Regions from separate parts of the Nonomuraea sp. NPDC003727 genome, predicted to be linked through region 2. Evidence: riboswitches for the same ligand, from Rfam matches in the RefSeq annotation. Region 2 holds a riboswitch; each other region holds the start of a gene.

Region 1 (5,471 bases), on a different contig from region 2:
GTCAAGTCGGAGCGGGACAAGATCCTCGAGCTGGTCGAGCAGCAGAAGAAGCTGCTGCGCAGGCTCGGCGCCTACCGGGTGGGCAACCCCAACAGCACCGGCCTCAAGTACACCGGCTCGGCCTCCGGCAACGCCGCCGCCGTGCTGAGCTTCGCCTACGCGCAGATCGGCAAGCCGTACCAGTACGGCGGGACGGGCCCGGGCGGCTGGGACTGCTCGGGACTGACCCAGGCCTCGTGGCGGGCCGCCGGCGTGTCGCTGCCGCGCACCACCTGGGAGCAGTGGGCCTGGGGTGCCAAGCGCAGGGTCTCTCTCGACAAGCTGCAGCCCGGCGACCTCATCTTCAGCTCAGGGCTCGGGCACGTGAGCATCTACGCCGGCGGCGGCAAGATCGTGCACGCCCCCCAGACGGGTGACGTGGTGAAGGTCGCCAGCCTGTCCTCCTACGGCGGGCGGCTGGTCGGCGCCATCCGGCCGTAGGTCTCGCTCAGCTCGCGCAGCACCCGCAGGTAGGCGCTCACCGCGGGCGGGCGGCCCGGCGCCGGCAGGACGGCGGCGCTGATCCGCCTGGCGGGCAGTCGCGGCGCGGGCTCGACCAGCCGGATGCCGGAGCGCACGGCCATGCCCGCGATCGACGGGTGGAGCATCACGCCCACGCCCGCCGCCACCAGGCCCTGGCGGCCGTTCCAGTCGTCGCACAGGTGGGCGATCCTCGGCGCGCGTCCCATCGCGGCCCGCAGCTGCGCGACGGGGGCCAGGCCGTCGGGGTGCGTGCCGTCGATCCAGGGCTCGGCGGCGAGGTCGGCCAGCCGTACCCGCTCTCCGGCCGCCAGCGGATGCCCGGCCGGCAGGGCGACCAGCAGCTCGTCGTCGAACAGGTCGAGCACTTCCAGCCCCGGGTCGGGGACGGGATCCCACGAGGTCAGCAGGGCGACGTCGGTGGCGCCCTCCGCCAGGCCGGCGGTGACGGGGCACGCGACGTCAGGGCCGCCGACCTTGAGGGAGAGCTCGACGCCGGGGTGGTCGGCGGCGAAGCGGCGGAAGCTCTCGGGCACGAACCTGGTGGCCGCGCTCGGGAAGGCGGTGACCCTGACCCGGCCGGTGTCGGCCGTGGCGAAGGCGCGCAGCCTGGTCTCGAACAGGCTCATGCCGTCGAGCACGGCCATGGCCTGCTCGATCGCCGCCCGGCCCGCCTCCGTCGGCTGGACGCCCCTCGGGCGGCGGTGGAAGAGCGTGACGCCGGTGTGGCGTTCGAGCATGGCGATCTGCCGCGAGACGGCCGGCTGGGTCATGGAGAGCACCTCGGCCGCTCCGGAGAACGAGCCGCGCCGTCCGACCTCCACCAGGACGCGTAGCGACCACCCATCAAGCATGCGCCGAGTGTATGTCGCAGGGATTAAGCCTTAATTCTCCTTATACCGGGAGTGTGAGGAAAGTAACGGATGCGATCTGACAGGTCGCCACAGAAGCAACTGTGAGCAGGGTCACATCCGGATAACGAAACCCGGTGTAGAGCAGCGACTCCTCTTCTGACAAGAACCAGTCGGTGATCTTGACAGCTTTGCCCGGCCTTTGCCTGGCCTTGGGGTGCCGGGTACGTTCTCGCATCGCGGCGACCAAGCCATGGCGCCGGAACCGCTCACCGGCCCCGCAACGGCCGGTGCACGCATAAAGATCCGCTGGTCGCCGCGCCGTAACCCCAGACAGGCGTGCGCGGGTCGACCCGCCGAGTCCGTGCGGCATGGAGCACGGAGCCGGGGACCCACGTTCCTGGGGTGAATCCGGCCTGCGGGCCGGAAGGGCGACTTCCCCGCCCGAACCCGTCAGCTAACCCGGTAGGCATTGGTGGAAGTCCCAAGGAGACATTCTGTCTACCCCCTCTAGCACAACCCGTCTGTCCTGTCTTGCCCTCAGCGGCGTCGTGGTGGCGATGGGAGGGATCGTCCTCCACGCACCCGCGGCGCAGGCGACAGTGACCCCGGCGACAGCGGCCCCCGCGACCACCACCCTGGTGACCCCGGTGACCACCACCCTGGCGACGACGACGACCGTGAAGACGGCGCCGGCCGTACAGGCGGGCGCGGCGTCGACGGCCGCGGCGACACGGCAGGCCAAGGCGGCTCGACAGCGGCTGAAGGCGGCCAAGGCCGTCGCCACCGCCAAGAAGCAGATCGGCGACCCCTACCGCTTCGGCGGCACAGGACCCGGCGCCTTCGACTGCTCGGGACTGGTCCAGTACTCCTGGGCCAAGGCCGGCATCAAGATCCCCCGCGTCACGTACAGCCAGTACGCGCGCATCAAGAAGAAGGTCAGGTGGAGCGATCTCAAGCCTGGTGACCTGATGTTCTTCCGCGGGAAGGGCCACGTCGGCATGTACGTCGGCAAGGGCCGGATGGTCCACTCGCCGAGCACGGGCAAGACCGTGCGGATCGAGAAGCTCGGCGGCTGGCGCAAGGCGTCCTTCGCCGGCGCGGTCCGCCCCGGCGCGTAACCCCCGGCCGCCGGACGCCCGAAACTCCGGCGCGTAGCCCCCGGCCGCCGGACAGGCCTAAGCCCCGTCCATCCCCCTCGGACGGGGCTTCGGCCTGTCCGGGCTAGCATCACAGCCGTGGTGACCCGCAGAACCCTGCTGGCGGCCGCGCTGGCCGGACCGGCGATCTGCACGGTGGCCGGGTCCGCGGGACGCCGCCTGCCGCCCGAGGCCCGCGCGCTCGGCGAATCAGGCGTCGTCGTCGCCTACGGCGCGCGCTCGCTCGTCGTCGGGCACCACACCGCCGCCGCCCTCCTGCGCGACCTGGCCACGCGGGCCGACGTGGCGGCCCTCACCGTCTCGGCGGTCCTGCGGCGCGCCGTACGGCCACGGGTCGTGGTGCCCAGGACCACCGCGGAGGCGGCCGCCCTCGCGGGCACGGGCCCCGTCGTGGGGCTGGCCGCGCTGGCCTCGGCGGGACAGGTGATCGTCCTGCCCGGCGCCTTCGCGCGCCTCACACCCGTGGGCCGCGACGTCGTCCTCACCCACGAGCTGACCCACGTGGCCGCCGGAACGGAAGGGCGGCCCGTGTGGCTGCGGGAAGGGTTCGCCGACTACGTCGGCTACCTGCGCTCGGGACTCGCGACGCGGGTGGCGGCCGCGGAACTGGCGGCCGAGGCGCGCGCGGGACGGCTGCCCGGCGCGCTGCCCGCCGACGCCGCCTTCGCGCCGGGCACGCCCCGGCTCGCGCAGGTCTACCAGGAGTCATGGCTGGCCTGCCGCCTGATCGCCGCCAGGTACGGCGAGCGGGCGCTGGCCGACCTCTACCAGCGGGCCGCCGGAATGCGGCTCGGCCAGGCGCTCGAGCCGCTGGGCCTGTCGGTCCGCGCGCTCGTCGCGCACTGGCGGGAGTATGTCCGCAACGAGCTGACAGGCGCGGAGGGAGACGGATGAGGCGGCTGGACCGGCAGGCGGGCATCGCGTTGACGGTGCTCGGGGTGGCCATCCTGGTGGTCGTGGTGCTCACCACGCCGTGGGACGTCATGGCGGGGGCGCCCACGGTGCCGCCCGACCCCGCACAGGACTTCACCTCCGCCCAGATCGCCCGCTCCCGCGCCTTCGACGCGGCCACGAGCGTGCCCTCCTACCTGTCGCTCGGCCTGACCGTCGTGTTCGCCGGCCTGCTCGTGGCCACCCCCCTCGGCGCGCGGCTGCTGCGCGGGCTGAGGGGACCGTGGTGGCTGCGGGTCGTCCTCGGCGTCGTCGTGCTGACCGCCGTCGTCGAGGTGCTGCGCTGGCCGCTGGGCATGTGGTTCGAGACCGAGCTGCGCGCCTTCGGGCTGTCCACCCAGAACTGGTGGAGCTGGACGGGCGACCGGCTCAAGTCCATCGGCGTGCGCGTCGCGCTGCTGTCGGTCATGGTGCTCGCGATCGTCGGCCTGGCCAGGCGCTTCAGGCGGTGGTGGGTGCCCGTGGCGGCCGGCGCGTTCGTGCTGACGGTGGGCGCCTCCTTCGTCTACCCCGTCGTGTTCGAGCCGATCTTCAACGACTTCGCCCCGATGCCCGCGGGAGAGCTGCGTACCGACCTGCTCGATCTGGCCAGGCGGGCCGACGTGCCGGTCGAGGACGTGCTCGTCGCCGACGCCTCCCGCCGGACCACCGCGCTCAACGCCTACGTCTCCGGGTTCGGCGCCACGCGCAGGATCGTCGTCTACGACACGCTGCTGAAGGCGCCGGACAAGGAGGTGGAGCTGATCATCGCGCACGAGCTCGGGCACGCCACGTACGACGACGTGCTCCACGGCACGCTCGTGGGCGGGCTCGGCGCGGCCTTCGGGGCGGTGCTGCTGTTCTGCGTGGCCCCGCTGTGGCGCCGGCCGTTGTCGGACCCGCTGGCGGTCGGGGCCGTCATGGGGTTCCTGTCGCTGGTGACGGTGTTGTCGGGGCCCGCGCAGAACCTCGTCAGCCGTCACGTCGAGGCGAGGGCCGACCTGCACGCGCTGGACCTGACCCGGGACCCGGGGACGTTCATCGCGATGCAAAAACGGCTTGCTGTTACCAACATTTCGGACTTGTCGCCTGATGCTGTGGAATATGTGCTCTATGCCTCGCATCCGACCGCGCCGCAGCGCATCTCCATGGCCCGCTCATGGGAGCTCATGAACGCCCCGTGAGCAGGGCGCTTCCCATGACCTCCGCCCCTGCCGCGCCCCGGCCCCGCCCCGCCTCCCGGCGGACGCGCCGTGCCGGCCGGCCGGATGTGGGCGGGGTGGCGGCGTGACCAGGGTGCTCATCGTCACCAACGACTTCCCGCCCAGGCCGGGCGGTATCCAGTCGTTCGTCCACGGGCTGGCCCTGCGCACCCCCTCCGTGATCGTCCACGCCTCGCGGTGGCGCGGCTGGGAGGAGTTCGACGGGCGCCAGCCGTACCCGGTCGTCCGGCATCCCACCTCCCTCATGCTGCCCACGGCCGCGGTGGCGCGCGCGGCGGCCAGGCTGGTGACCGCGCACGGCGTCGACACCGTCGTCTTCGGCGCGGCCGCCCCGCTCGGCCTCCTCGCCCCCCGCCTGCGCGCCGCGGGGGCGCGCAGGATCGTCATGCTCACCCACGGGCACGAGTCCTCGCCGCTGTTCCGCCCCCTCATGCGGCGGATCGGCGCCCACGCGGACGTGGTCACCTACCTCGGGTCCTACACCCACGCCCGGCTCGTCGGGGTGGTGCCCGCCGCCAAGCTCGTCCGGCTCACGCCGGGCGTCGACCCGGCGCTCTTCCACCCGTCGGTGGAGGCGGCGGCGCTGCGCCGGTCACTCGGGCTCGACGGCAGGCCCGTCGCGGTCTGCGTGTCCAGGCTCGTGCCGCGCAAGGGACAGGACACGCTGATCACGGCATGGCCGCTGGTGCTGCGGGCGGTCCCGTCGGCGGTGCTGCTCGTCGTGGGCGGCGGGCCGTACCACCGGCGGCTGGCCCGCATGGCGGCACCCCTCGGCGGGTCCGTACGGT
Region 2 (5,471 bases):
CGGCGTCGTCGCCGAGGACGTCAAGCCGGGCCTGCCGCTGGCCGAGAAGCTGGGCCGCGTCTTCACCGCGCTCGCCGGTGAGACCGCCACCAAGCTCGACATCGAGGTCCGTGGCGAGATCGCCGCGCAGGACGTGCGGGTGCTGGAGCTGGCCGCGCTCAAGGGCGTCTTCACCGACATCGTCGAGGACGCCGTCACCTACGTCAACGCGCCGCTGCTGGCCAAGGAACGCAGCCTGACCGTCGAGCTGGTCACCAGCTCCGAGAGCCCCGACTGGCGCAACGTCGTCGGCGTGCGCGGTGTGCTGGCCGACGGCCGCACCGTCTCGGTGTCGGGCACGCTGTCGGGGCCGCGCCAGATCACCAAGATCGTCGAGGTCAACGGCTACGAGATGGAGATCGAGCCGACCGACCACCTGGCCTTCTTCACCTACACCGACCGGCCCGGCATCGTCGGCGTCGTGGGTCACCTGCTCGGCGAGAAGGGCATCAACATCGCCTCCATGCAGGTGGCGCGGGACGTCAAGGGCGGCAAGGCGCTGATCGCGCTGACCGTCGACTCGGCGATCCCGTCGGACGTGATGGACCAGATCGTGGCGGAGATCGGCGCCGACAGCGGGCGCTCGGTCGACCTGTCCGATTGACGCTTCCCATGGAGAACGCCCTTCCGCCGCTCGGCGGGAGGGCGTTCTTTCTTTCCGCTGCCGTCTCGCATCGTGAGATATTCGGACGTCCAACGAGACAGCCTGGACCGTGCCAGGTACTTTGGTAGGGATGCGCTGGGTACTCGTACTTATTACCTGCCGCGACGGGGCCTGTTAGGGCAGGTCGACTACCCGTCGCGGTGAGCGGCGTTGCGTCGGCCTTAAGTCCCCTTTCGTCCGGTCCGTGATCCGGACCGCACGAGACCAGGCCCGGTCGGATTCGCGACCGGGATCCGACGTCCGATTTCACTCGCGTCCGCGAAACGAGATGAGCCACGTGTACGACATGTATCCATGGAACCGCGCCGACGACCACGAGGAAGAGGCCGCGCAGGCCCTCCAGACCGCCCTGGACCGCAGGGACAACGGCGGTTCCCCCTTCCCCGGCTGAGCGGGACCGCCCCTTTCCCCGCTGGGCGGGACACCACCCTTCCCCCGCTGGGTGGGACCACCCTTTTCCCCTGGGGGCGCCGGCCGGCTTCCCCCGTTGAGCGGGACCACCCGGTGGAGGTCCCCCTGCTCCACCGGGGAGACCCCGGATCCCCCTCCGGGCGCGCGTCAGCCCGGAAACCGCCTCCGGTTCCCGGGCTGACGCGCGCTCCGACGGGTCAGAACGTGGCTCGTAGCCCCACGGGCGCGGACGAGGACTTCGCCTCGACGAGTCGCGCCTGCTGCTTCACGCCCTTGGGGTCGGGCCGTACCGCGCCGACGAACGCCTGGCGCCGCCACGCGCTGAGCTTCTCCTCCTTCACCACGTCACCGCTGTGCGGCGCGTGCACCATGTAGCCGGGCTTGGAGATCATCCCGACGTGGCCCAGTCCGCTGAAGAAGACCAGGTCGCCGGGCTTCAGGTTGTTCCACGTGATCTTCTTGTCGTACGCCTGGTACTGGTCGGCGGCCACGCGAGGAAGCTCGATCCCCGCCTTCTTGTAGGCCTTCATCGTCAGTCCTGAGCAGTCGTAGCCGTTCGGCCCGGTGCCGCCCCAGACGTACGGCGTGCCCCGCTTGGCCATCGCGAAGTCGAGCGCGATCTGCCATGCGGGCTTGGGTGCCTTCTCGAGCTGGGCCTTCTTGATGTCCGCTCCGGTGAGGGTCACCGTACGAGCGGGGTCGTCCTGGACGGGCCGGTCGGTGCCGGGTTCGGCCGTGACCGGCTGCTTCAGGGCGGGGGCGGGGGCGGCCGACGCGGGGGAGGCGGCGGCGATACCTGTGGCGAGGAGGCCGCCGACGACGGCAGCCGTGATGATGCGAGACAGGGGAATGTCCTTCCACGGGGCCGACCGGGTTAGCTGACGGGCTCGGGCGTGGAAGCCGCCCTACGGCATGGGGGTGCCGATTCGCCCCAGGGGGAATGGGTCCCCGGCTCCGTGCGAACGTCGCACCGGATTAGGCTGGCCGAGACTCTAACGAAAGGGTCAAAAGACCGCAAACACGACAAAACGCCGTGTCCGGAAAGTGAGATCAGGTGTTCGCCAGCCGAGACGACCCGGTAAGGTACCGGCCATGGAGTCGCGCAACATTCGTCTGGCCGTCATCCCCGGTGACGGGATCGGCACCGAGGTCGTCGCCGAGGGGCTCAAGGTCCTGGAGGCGGTCGGCGCCAAGATCGAGACCACCCACTACGATCTGGGCGCCACTCGCTACAACGCCACCGGCGAAACCCTGACCGACGAGACCCTGCAGGAGCTGCGCGGCTACGACGCCATCCTGCTCGGCGCGATCGGCGACCCCAGTGTCCCGCCGGGCGTCCTCGAGCGTGACCTGCTGCTGCGGCTCCGCTTCGAGCTCGACCACTACGTCAACCTGCGTCCGGTGAAGCTCTTCCCCGGCGTGACGACCCCGCTGGCCGACACCCGCCCCGAAGACATCGACATGATCGTCGTGCGCGAGGGCACCGAGAGCCTCTACGCGGGCGCCGGCGGCGTGCTGCGTCGCGGCACCCCGCACGAGATCGCCACCCAGGAGTCGCTCAACACCGCCTTCGGCGTCGAGCGCGTGGTCCGCTACGCCTTCGCCAAGGCCGCCGAGCGCCCCCGCAAGAAGCTCACGCTGGTCCACAAGACCAACGTGCTGACCTACGCCGGCGACCTGTGGATGCGCACCGTCAACCGGGTGGCCGCCGAGTTCCCCCAGGTCACGACCGACTACCAGCACATCGACGCGGCCTCGATGTTCTTCGTCAGCCAGCCCGAGCGCTTCGACGTGATCGTCACCGACAACCTCTTCGGCGACATCATCACCGACATCGGCGCCGCCATCGCCGGCGGCATCGGGCTGGCCGCCAGCGGCAACATCAACCCCGACCGGACCGCGCCCAGCATGTTCGAGCCGGTCCACGGCAGCGCGCCCGACATCGCCGGCCAGGGCAAGGCCGACCCCACCGCCACGATTCTGTCGGTGGCCATGATGCTCGACCACCTCGGCCTGACCGAGGAGGCGGCCCGCGTCGAGCAGGCCGTGGCCGACGACATCGTGGAGCGCCTCACCGGACGGGCCGGCCGTACGACGCACGAGATCGGTGACGACATCACCGCACGAGTAGCCGGCGGCGCCTGACCGCCTGCCACTCCAGCACCATAGGCGGCCTGGCGCCCTTCGGCCGGGTCCATACTGTCCGGGATCCGGCGAGCGCGTAGCCGCCTGGATACCACAATCAGCGCCTGGCGGCTCGCGAGAACGCCAGGCGTTTGCTGTAAGTTCCCGTTACCCGGTTCATCGCAAAATGGACTCAGGGCAAATCTCGCGGAAAGAGAAGGATTTCTGTCATGACCACCGCTCAGAAGCTCAGCTTCGATGTGCAGCTCTCCGACCACGCTCGCACCGCTGCGGAGCGCGAGCAGGTACTGGCGAACCCGGGGTTCGGACAGACCTTCACCGATCACATGATCTCGATCGACTACACCGAGGGCAGGGGCTGGCACGACGCGCGGCTCACGCCGTACGGGCCGCTCGTCCTCGACCCCGCCACCTCCGTCTTCCACTACGCGCAGGAGCTGTTCGAGGGGCTCAAGGCCTACCGCCAGGCCACCGGGTCGATCGTGACGTTCCGGCCCTACGCGAACGCCGGCCGCTTCAACGCCTCCTGCGTCCGCATGGCCATGCCGGAACTGCCCGAGGACACCTTCGTCGAGTCGCTCGACCTGCTCGTCCAGGCCGACCGCGACTGGGTGCCCACCACCGAGGGACACAGCCTCTACCTGCGGCCCTTCATCATCGCGACGCAGGTGGGGCTGGGCGTCAACTACCCGTCCAAGAGCTACCGGTACATGGTCATCGCCTCCCCCGCCGCCTCCTACTTCAGCGGCGGCGTGAAGCCGGTGTCGGTGTGGCTGTCCACCGAGTACACCCGCGCCGCCCCCGGCGGCACCGGCGCCGCCAAGTGCGGCGGCAACTACGCGGCCGCCTTCGTCGCCCAGCGTCAGGCCGTCGAGCAGGGCTGCGACCAGGTGGTCTGGCTCGACTCCAACGAGCACAGGTACGTCGAGGAGATGGGCGGGATGAACCTGTTCTTCGTCTTCGGCAACAAGCTCTTCACCCCCGAGCTGACCGGCACCCTGCTGCCCGGCATCACCCGCGACTCCATCCTCTCCCTGGCCGCCGACCTCGGCCTCGAAGCCGAGGAGGGCCGCCTGTCCATCGAGGAATGGCAGGCGGGCTGCGAGTCGGGCGAGCTCACCGAGGTGTTCGCGTGCGGCACGGCGGCGGTCGTGACGCCGGTCGGGTCGGTCAAGGGCGCGGACCGCGCCTGGACGATCGGCGACGGCACCCCCGGCCCCGTGACCATGAAGGTGCGCGAGGAACTGCTCGGCATCCAGTACGGCACCCGCCCCGACACCCACAACTGGATCCACAAGCTCTCCTGACGAGGAGACAGGCCTGCCGCCGCGGGGCTCCGGTCCGTCCTTCGGGTCGACCGGAGCCCCGCCTCGCGTAGGCCCACCCGTTGCCAGGGAATCTCCCTCGGAGACGAGAAGGCACGCTCCGCCCGGCGTTCAGAGAGACGATGGTCTTGAGCGGCGCCGCCCGAGGGGGAGCTCATGCACTGGCACTGTTACAGCTGGGTGGGGGTGGGCGACGAGCTGTGGCGGGAGGCGGAGCGCCGCCCCGTGCCGGGGACGGGCCGGCCGCCGGGGACCACCCATCCGCTTCCCGAACCTGACCCGGCCCTGTTCAGCCGCTCGCACCTGCCGCCCATGCGGACCGGCGACTGGCTGTTGAAGCCCCGCTCGCGGATCTCGCTCACCGGCGACGAGGTGGGCCAGGTGCTGGCCTGGCTGCGCGCCCAGTACGCGCACGCGGAAGGGTCGTTCCTGCGGCCTGACCAGGAGGCGCGGATCGGAGTGGAGTACCGGCTGGAGGAGGCGGCCGACCTGCTGGCGCGCGGGGTGGACGTGCAGTGGGGGATCTGGCTCCAGGGCGGCCGCTATCTGTGTCTCGGCGTCGTCTGCTGCCCTCACGCGCAGCTGCCCCACCCCTGTCCGGCGAGGTGAGCGCGCCCCACGCGCAGCTGCCCCGCCCCCTCCGGCGAGGTGAGCCCGTCACGTTTCGCTGGTGAGACCGGCGTGCGTGCCGACGAAGTCAAGCGTCCGGCGCCACGCGTCGGCCGTCGCGTCCGCGAAGTCGCGGGCGGCGAGCTCGAAGAAGCCGTGCGGCGCGCCGGGGTAGGTGACGAACTCGTGCGGGCATCCGGCCGTGGTCAGAGCCTCGGCGAAGGCGTCGACCGTGGCGGGCGGGATGGCCTCGTCCGCTCCGCCCCAGAGGGCCAGGA
Region 3 (5,471 bases), on a different contig from region 2:
GCAGATACCGCAACTCGGCTTCGGCGTCTGGCAGGTTCCCGACGACGAGGCGGAGCGGGCCGTGTCCTTCGCCATCGAGGCCGGCTACACCAGCATCGACACCGCCAGGCTCTACTTCAACGAGGAGGGCGTGGGCCGGGCGATCGCCCGCGCGGACGTTCCGCGCGAGAAGCTGTTCATCACCACCAAGCTGTGGAACGACGACCACGACAGGGCCGAGGCGGCCTTCGAGGCGAGCCTGTCCCGGCTGGGGCTCGACCAGCTCGACCTCTACCTCATCCACTGGCCCGTCCCCGCGCAGGACAAGTACGTCCAGGCGTGGAAGTCGATGGAGCGGCTCTACAAGGACGGCAGGGTGCGTGCGATCGGCGTGTCGAACTTCACGATCGCCCACCTCGAGCGGCTCATGAACGAGACCGAGATCGTCCCCTCGATCAACCAGATCGAGCTGCACCCCCGCTTCCCCCAGCCGGAGCTGCGCGCCTTCCACGAGGCCAACGGCATCCTGACCGAGGCGTGGAGCCCGCTCGGGCAGGGCAGGGGGCTGCTCGACGATCCGGCGCTGGCCACGCTGGGCCGCAAGCACGGCAAGTCGCCCGCGCAGGTCGTGCTGCGCTGGCACGTCCAGCTCGGCAACGTGGTGATCCCCAAATCGGTCACCCCTTCGCGGATCAGGGAGAACATCGACGTGTTCGACTTCACCCTCGACCCGGAGGACATGGCGGCGATCGGCGCGCTGAACACCGGCACGCGCCTCGGTCCCGACCCCGCCACGTTCAACTGGATGGGCTGACATGACCGAACGGGCACGGCCCGCGCCGCCGGCGCGGGCCGTTCGCATGTCCGAGATAAGGGAGGATTGATCGCGGAAAGGGAGGTTCGTCATGCGTGAGTTAGCGTGGGGCATCGCGGCCACGGGCGGGATCGCCAGGACGGTCGGCGCGGTGATCGCCGCGGAGCCCGGCATGCGGGTGGCCGCGGTCGGCTCCCGCGACCAGGGCAGGGCCGCGGAGCTGGCGGCGGAGCTCGGCGCGGACGCGGCCTACGGCTCCTACGCCCAGCTGTGCCAGGACCCCGCCGTCGACGTGATCTACGTGGCCACCCCGCACGCCCAGCATCTGGAGGTGGCCGAGGCGGCCATCGCGGCGGGCAAGGCCGTGCTGTGTGAGAAACCTCTCGCCGCGAGCGTGGCCGACGCCGAGCGGATGGTGAAGCTGGCCAGGCAGGCGGGCGTGTTCCTGATGGAAGCGATGTGGATGCGCTTCAATCCCCTGATCAGGGCGCTGCTGACGGAGGAGAGGTTCGGGGAGCTGCGCTCGGTGCAGGCCTCGTTCGGCTTCGTCCAGCCTTACGCGGCCGAGCACCGGCTCTGGAACCCCGCGCTCGGCGGCGGGGTGCTGCTCGACCTGGGGATCTACCCGTTCGGGCTGGCGCAGCTGCTGCTCGGCGAGCCGGCTGAGACGCATCTCACCGGATCGCTCGGCCCCTCCGGCGTGGACGCCGAGGTGGCGGCGCTGCTCACCTACGCGGGCGGCACCAGGGCGCTGGTCGAAACCTCGCTGCTCAGCCCGCTGGCCAACACCGCGACCGTGGTGGGCACGGGGCTGCGGGCCGACATCGCCGCGCCGTTCTGGGCGCCGCGGCGCATCGTGCTGTCGGGGCCGGGCGTGGATCCGGAGGAGCTCGTCCTGGACCCCGCCATGAACGGCTACGCCGAGGAGGTGCGCGAGGTGCGCGCCGCGCTGGCCGAGGGCAGGACGGAGAGCTCTGTCATGCCGCTGGACGAGAGCCTGGCGATGATGCGGATGCTGGAGGACGCCAGGGTCAGGCTAGGCGCTCGGTAGCGCGGGCCGCCGCCTCGGCGTGGCCGGAGCCCGCGGCCGCCCGGAAGTGGGCGCGGGCCCGGTCGGGGCGGCCCTCCCTGCCCTCCAGCAGGCCGAGGTTGAACATGGCGCGCGGCGCGGCCTCCTCGTGGCCGGTTTCGATGGCCCTGGCGTACCAGCGCCGGGCCGCGTCGGTGTTGCCGCAGCAGTCCTCCAGGACGCCGAGGTTGAACATCGCCCTGGGTGTGCCGGCCCTGCCGTACCAGTGGCGGGCCGCGTCGAGGTGGCCGCTCTCGTCCTCGATCAGCGCGAGGTTGAAGGCCGCCCGCTGGACGGCGGCCGGATGGCCCGATGCGATCGCCAGGAGATACCATCGCCGGGCTTCGTCCGGACGGTGTCCGTCTTCCCGCAGCCCCCTGTTGAACAGGTCCTGTGGCGACATGACCTGACCGTAAATGATCGCCGGACCTTTATCAATTTGTAAGCTACTTGCCTCGTGTATTACCTTAGGCTCACTCAAGGCATAAACCGGGCATTCCGGACATTGCCTGTCATTGCAATCATCACAGGTTCGCCTGTGACCGCTGAATCCGCACCTTGCGGAACCGGGGACCCACTTCCTCTGGGGTGAATCGGCACACCGTGCCGTAGGGCAGCTTCGCGTCCGAACCCGTCAGCTAACCCGGTAAGCGGCAGGAAGCTAGCAAGGAGTTCCCCTTCCCATGGCAAAGCCCAGCCGTAGCCGTGCCCCGAAGCTCACCTACGCGCATGCCGCGCTCGGCGCCGTCGTCATCGCCGGCTCGTTCGTTCCCACCGCCGCCCAGGCCGAGAAGCTCCCGCTGTCCGAGAGCCAGCGGGTAGCCGTCCTCGCCAAGGCGCCCAAGGAGGAGGCCGGCAGGCCCGCCGCCGCCAGACCGGAGGCCAAGGTCATCCCCTCCGCCACCGTCGTTCTCACCGAGGCCAAGAAGCAGGTCGGCGTCAAGGAGAACTCCGCGGGCGGCGGAACCAAGTTCCAGAACTGGTACGTCGGATCGCAGCGCGCCAGGGAGACGGTCGTCAGGGACGGCGGCGACGTCAGCGCGTACGCCAACGCCCCGTGGTGCGCGATGTTCGTCTCGTGGGTCGGTGAGATGACCGGCGCCCGCACGCAGGTCGGCTGGGACGCCTACACGGTGACCCACGCCAAGTGGTTCAAGGCCAACAAGCGCTGGGGCACCGCGCCCAAGCCTGGCGCCGTCGTCTTCTTCGCCTGGGACGGCAGCAAGAGCCTCGACTCCATCGACCACGTCGGCTTCGTCGAGAAGGACAACGGCGACGGCACGATCAGCACGATCGAGGGCAACACCGGCAACGGCGCCGTCGAGCAGCGTGTCCGTCCGAAGTCGCAGGTCGTCGGCTACGGCTACCCCAGCTACGGCGGCTGACGCTTCCCCTTCCCCCGCATTCCCCCCGGCCCTGTCGCCAGGACGGCCACGCGCCGCTCCGGTGACGGGGGCCACCCACGGGCTCGGGCCGGTCCCCTCGGACCGGCCACCCCGTTCCCCCCGCAGTACGTTCCCCCGCAGAACGTTCCCCCGGGCCGCGACGGCGCCGTCTCAGCGCGCGCGCCCTCCGGCCACCCGCAGGACCCTCGTCCATCCCCCTGTCTGCACCGATCAGTCGGGGAACCGCAGGTAAGCAGCCGGCACGGCGTCGGTGAGCCACACCCCGTTGGCGCTGACCACGAACTCGTAACCGGCCGTGTGCATCGCCCGCGCGTCGACGACCAGCACCACCGGGACGCCGCGCCGGGAGCCGACCCGCACCGCCGTCTGCCTGTCGGCCGACAGATGGACGTGCCTCCTGGTCATCGGCAGCAGGCCCGAGCGCCTGATGGCGGCCAGGTTGCGCCCGACGGTGCCGTGGTAGAGGACGTGCGGCGGCTCCACCGGCGCCAGTCCCAGGTCGACGGGCACGGAGTGGCCCTGGCTCGCCCTGATGCGGTCGCCGTTGATCGCGTAGCGCCGCTTGTCGTTGTCGGCCACCACCGTGTCGAGCTCATCCCTGGTGATGGGGAAGCCGTGCCTGGCCGCGGCCGCCAGCAGCTCGTCGATCGGCACCCAGCCGCGCTCGTCCAGCGTGATCCCGATGGCGGCGGGGTCGTGGCGCAGGTGCCTGGCCAGGTACTTGGAGATCCGCACGGTCCTGTCGGTCATGCGGGCATTGTGCCGACCGCCCGCCGTACCCGGCAAAGGGGGTACGGCGGGCGGGGCCGCGCTCAGCCGCCGCAGGCGGCGAAGACGAACGTGTCCGTGAGCATCGAGTAGCTGTCGCGGACCCTGGTCGCGCCCGAGGTCACGTCGTGCTGCAGGACGGTCATCCTGGTGGCCTTGCCCGTGGGGTACTGGGAGACGTGCAGGGTCACCTGGTTGTCGCCGGTCCAGTCGAGCTTGTGGACCGTGCCCTCCTTGGGCAGCTTGATCGCGTGGCCTCCGACGACCTGGCCGTCCGCCAGGTCGTAGAGCTTCACCTTGGTCCCCCCGACCAGCACCGCGATCGTCCTGCCGTCGGCGTGCAGCGCGTGCGGGCCGTTGGCCGACACCAGCTGCGGCGGCGTGTCGCTCAGCAGCCGCCGGCCCGCCAGATCGTAGACGTGCATCTCCAGCACCGACTCCGCGCCGTCCATGGTGGCCAGCACCTTCTCCCCGTCGCCGCTGAAGCCGACGAAGACGCTGTTCCTGGGCAGCGTCCCGAGCCTGGCGCCGGTCGCGGTGTCGAACACCTGCGCCCTGCCGGCGACGACGGCGAGCCTGGCCCCGTCGTCGGACAGCTGCAGCGTCACGTCGTACTGGCTGGTCCTGGGTGGCAGCGCGTCCTTCGGCAGCACGCGGACACCGCCCTTCACGGTGCGGACGGCCAGGTGGCCGGCCTTGGCGAAGTAGGCGACCCGGGTGCCGTCGCCGGAGACCGCGACGGGCGCGACGGCGTAGTCGACAGGCTTGCCGTCCGCGCCCAGCGCGCGCAGCTGCGCGTCCTTCAGCGGCGTGACCTCGCCCTTGTGGGAGACCAGCCGCCAGGTGCCGCAGGGCACGACGGTGCCGTCCTTCTGCGGGCAGCCCTGGGCGGAGGCGTAGCGGATGGCGTCGCCCCTGCTCTGGGCGTGGTCATGTCCCCGGTCGTGACCCGGCGCCTGACCGGGGCCGGCGACCGCGGCCTGGCCCGGCACGCCGAGCACCGCCAGGGCGACGGCGACGGCCGCCAGGATCCTGAGCTTCATCTCGTCACTCTCCCGCCGTCATCCAGGCGTGCTGCCTGGCGGTGAACGTGAAGGTCTCCACGGGCTTGACCGCGCCCGTCGCCGTGTCGACGGTGAGCACCCGTACCACCGTCGGCTTGTCGTCCCCGCCCGACTGCGTCTTGACCGTCAGCCGGTCGGCGCCGCTCCACTGGACGTGGTAGACCTCGCTGCCCTTGGGCAGCGGCACGTCGACCGCCGCGGCCAGCCGGTCCGTGCTCAGGTCGTACAGCCGCAGCCTGGGCTTCTCCCCCGCGAGCACCGCCACCGTGCGGCCGTCGGCCGCCAGCGCCCGCGTGGCGGCGTTGATCACCACCTGCGGCGGGACCTGCGCGAACCTGCTGCCGTCCAGCCCGACGGCGAGCAGCGTCGTG

The links. A riboswitch is a leader RNA that binds a small molecule or an ion and turns the genes downstream of it on or off. The one in region 2 is predicted to bind cyclic di-AMP.
Region 1: linked by a shared signal. The riboswitch ahead of ACWDLG_RS18430 (C40 family peptidase) and the one ahead of ACWDLG_RS36120 (C40 family peptidase) in region 2 are both predicted to bind cyclic di-AMP.
Region 3: linked by a shared signal. The riboswitch ahead of ACWDLG_RS42420 (CHAP domain-containing protein) and the one ahead of ACWDLG_RS36120 (C40 family peptidase) in region 2 are both predicted to bind cyclic di-AMP.

Annotation. Positions count from the first base shown of each region.
Region 1 covers NZ_JBSFNE010000006.1:428,642-434,112, reverse strand. Annotated here, with positions in the region: gene ACWDLG_RS18440 (NlpC/P60 family protein) at 1-480, shown strand, start outside; gene ACWDLG_RS18435 (LysR family transcriptional regulator) at 444-1,373, opposite strand; cyclic di-AMP (ydaO/yuaA leader) riboswitch at 1,715-1,857, shown strand; gene ACWDLG_RS18430 (C40 family peptidase) at 1,931-2,491, shown strand; gene ACWDLG_RS18425 (hypothetical protein) at 2,609-3,424, shown strand; gene ACWDLG_RS18420 (M48 family metallopeptidase) at 3,421-4,644, shown strand; gene ACWDLG_RS18415 (glycosyltransferase family 4 protein) at 4,748-5,471, shown strand, end outside.
Region 2 covers NZ_JBSFNE010000019.1:17,552-23,022, reverse strand. Annotated here, with positions in the region: gene serA (phosphoglycerate dehydrogenase) at 1-643, shown strand, start outside; gene ACWDLG_RS36125 (hypothetical protein) at 972-1,094, shown strand; gene ACWDLG_RS36120 (C40 family peptidase) at 1,312-1,800, opposite strand; cyclic di-AMP (ydaO/yuaA leader) riboswitch at 1,963-2,106, opposite strand; gene ACWDLG_RS36115 (3-isopropylmalate dehydrogenase) at 2,207-3,259, shown strand; gene ACWDLG_RS36110 (branched-chain amino acid aminotransferase) at 3,469-4,566, shown strand; gene ACWDLG_RS36105 (hypothetical protein) at 4,741-5,193, shown strand; gene ACWDLG_RS36100 (dienelactone hydrolase family protein) at 5,242-5,471, opposite strand, start outside.
Region 3 covers NZ_JBSFNE010000032.1:57,912-63,382, forward strand. Annotated here, with positions in the region: gene ACWDLG_RS42405 (aldo/keto reductase) at 1-793, shown strand, start outside; gene ACWDLG_RS42410 (Gfo/Idh/MocA family protein) at 885-1,844, shown strand; gene ACWDLG_RS42415 (SEL1-like repeat protein) at 1,825-2,265, opposite strand; cyclic di-AMP (ydaO/yuaA leader) riboswitch at 2,396-2,530, shown strand; gene ACWDLG_RS42420 (CHAP domain-containing protein) at 2,546-3,247, shown strand; gene ACWDLG_RS42425 (RNA 2'-phosphotransferase) at 3,479-4,018, opposite strand; gene ACWDLG_RS42430 (WD40 repeat domain-containing protein) at 4,081-5,079, opposite strand; gene ACWDLG_RS42435 (hypothetical protein) at 5,084-5,471, opposite strand, start outside.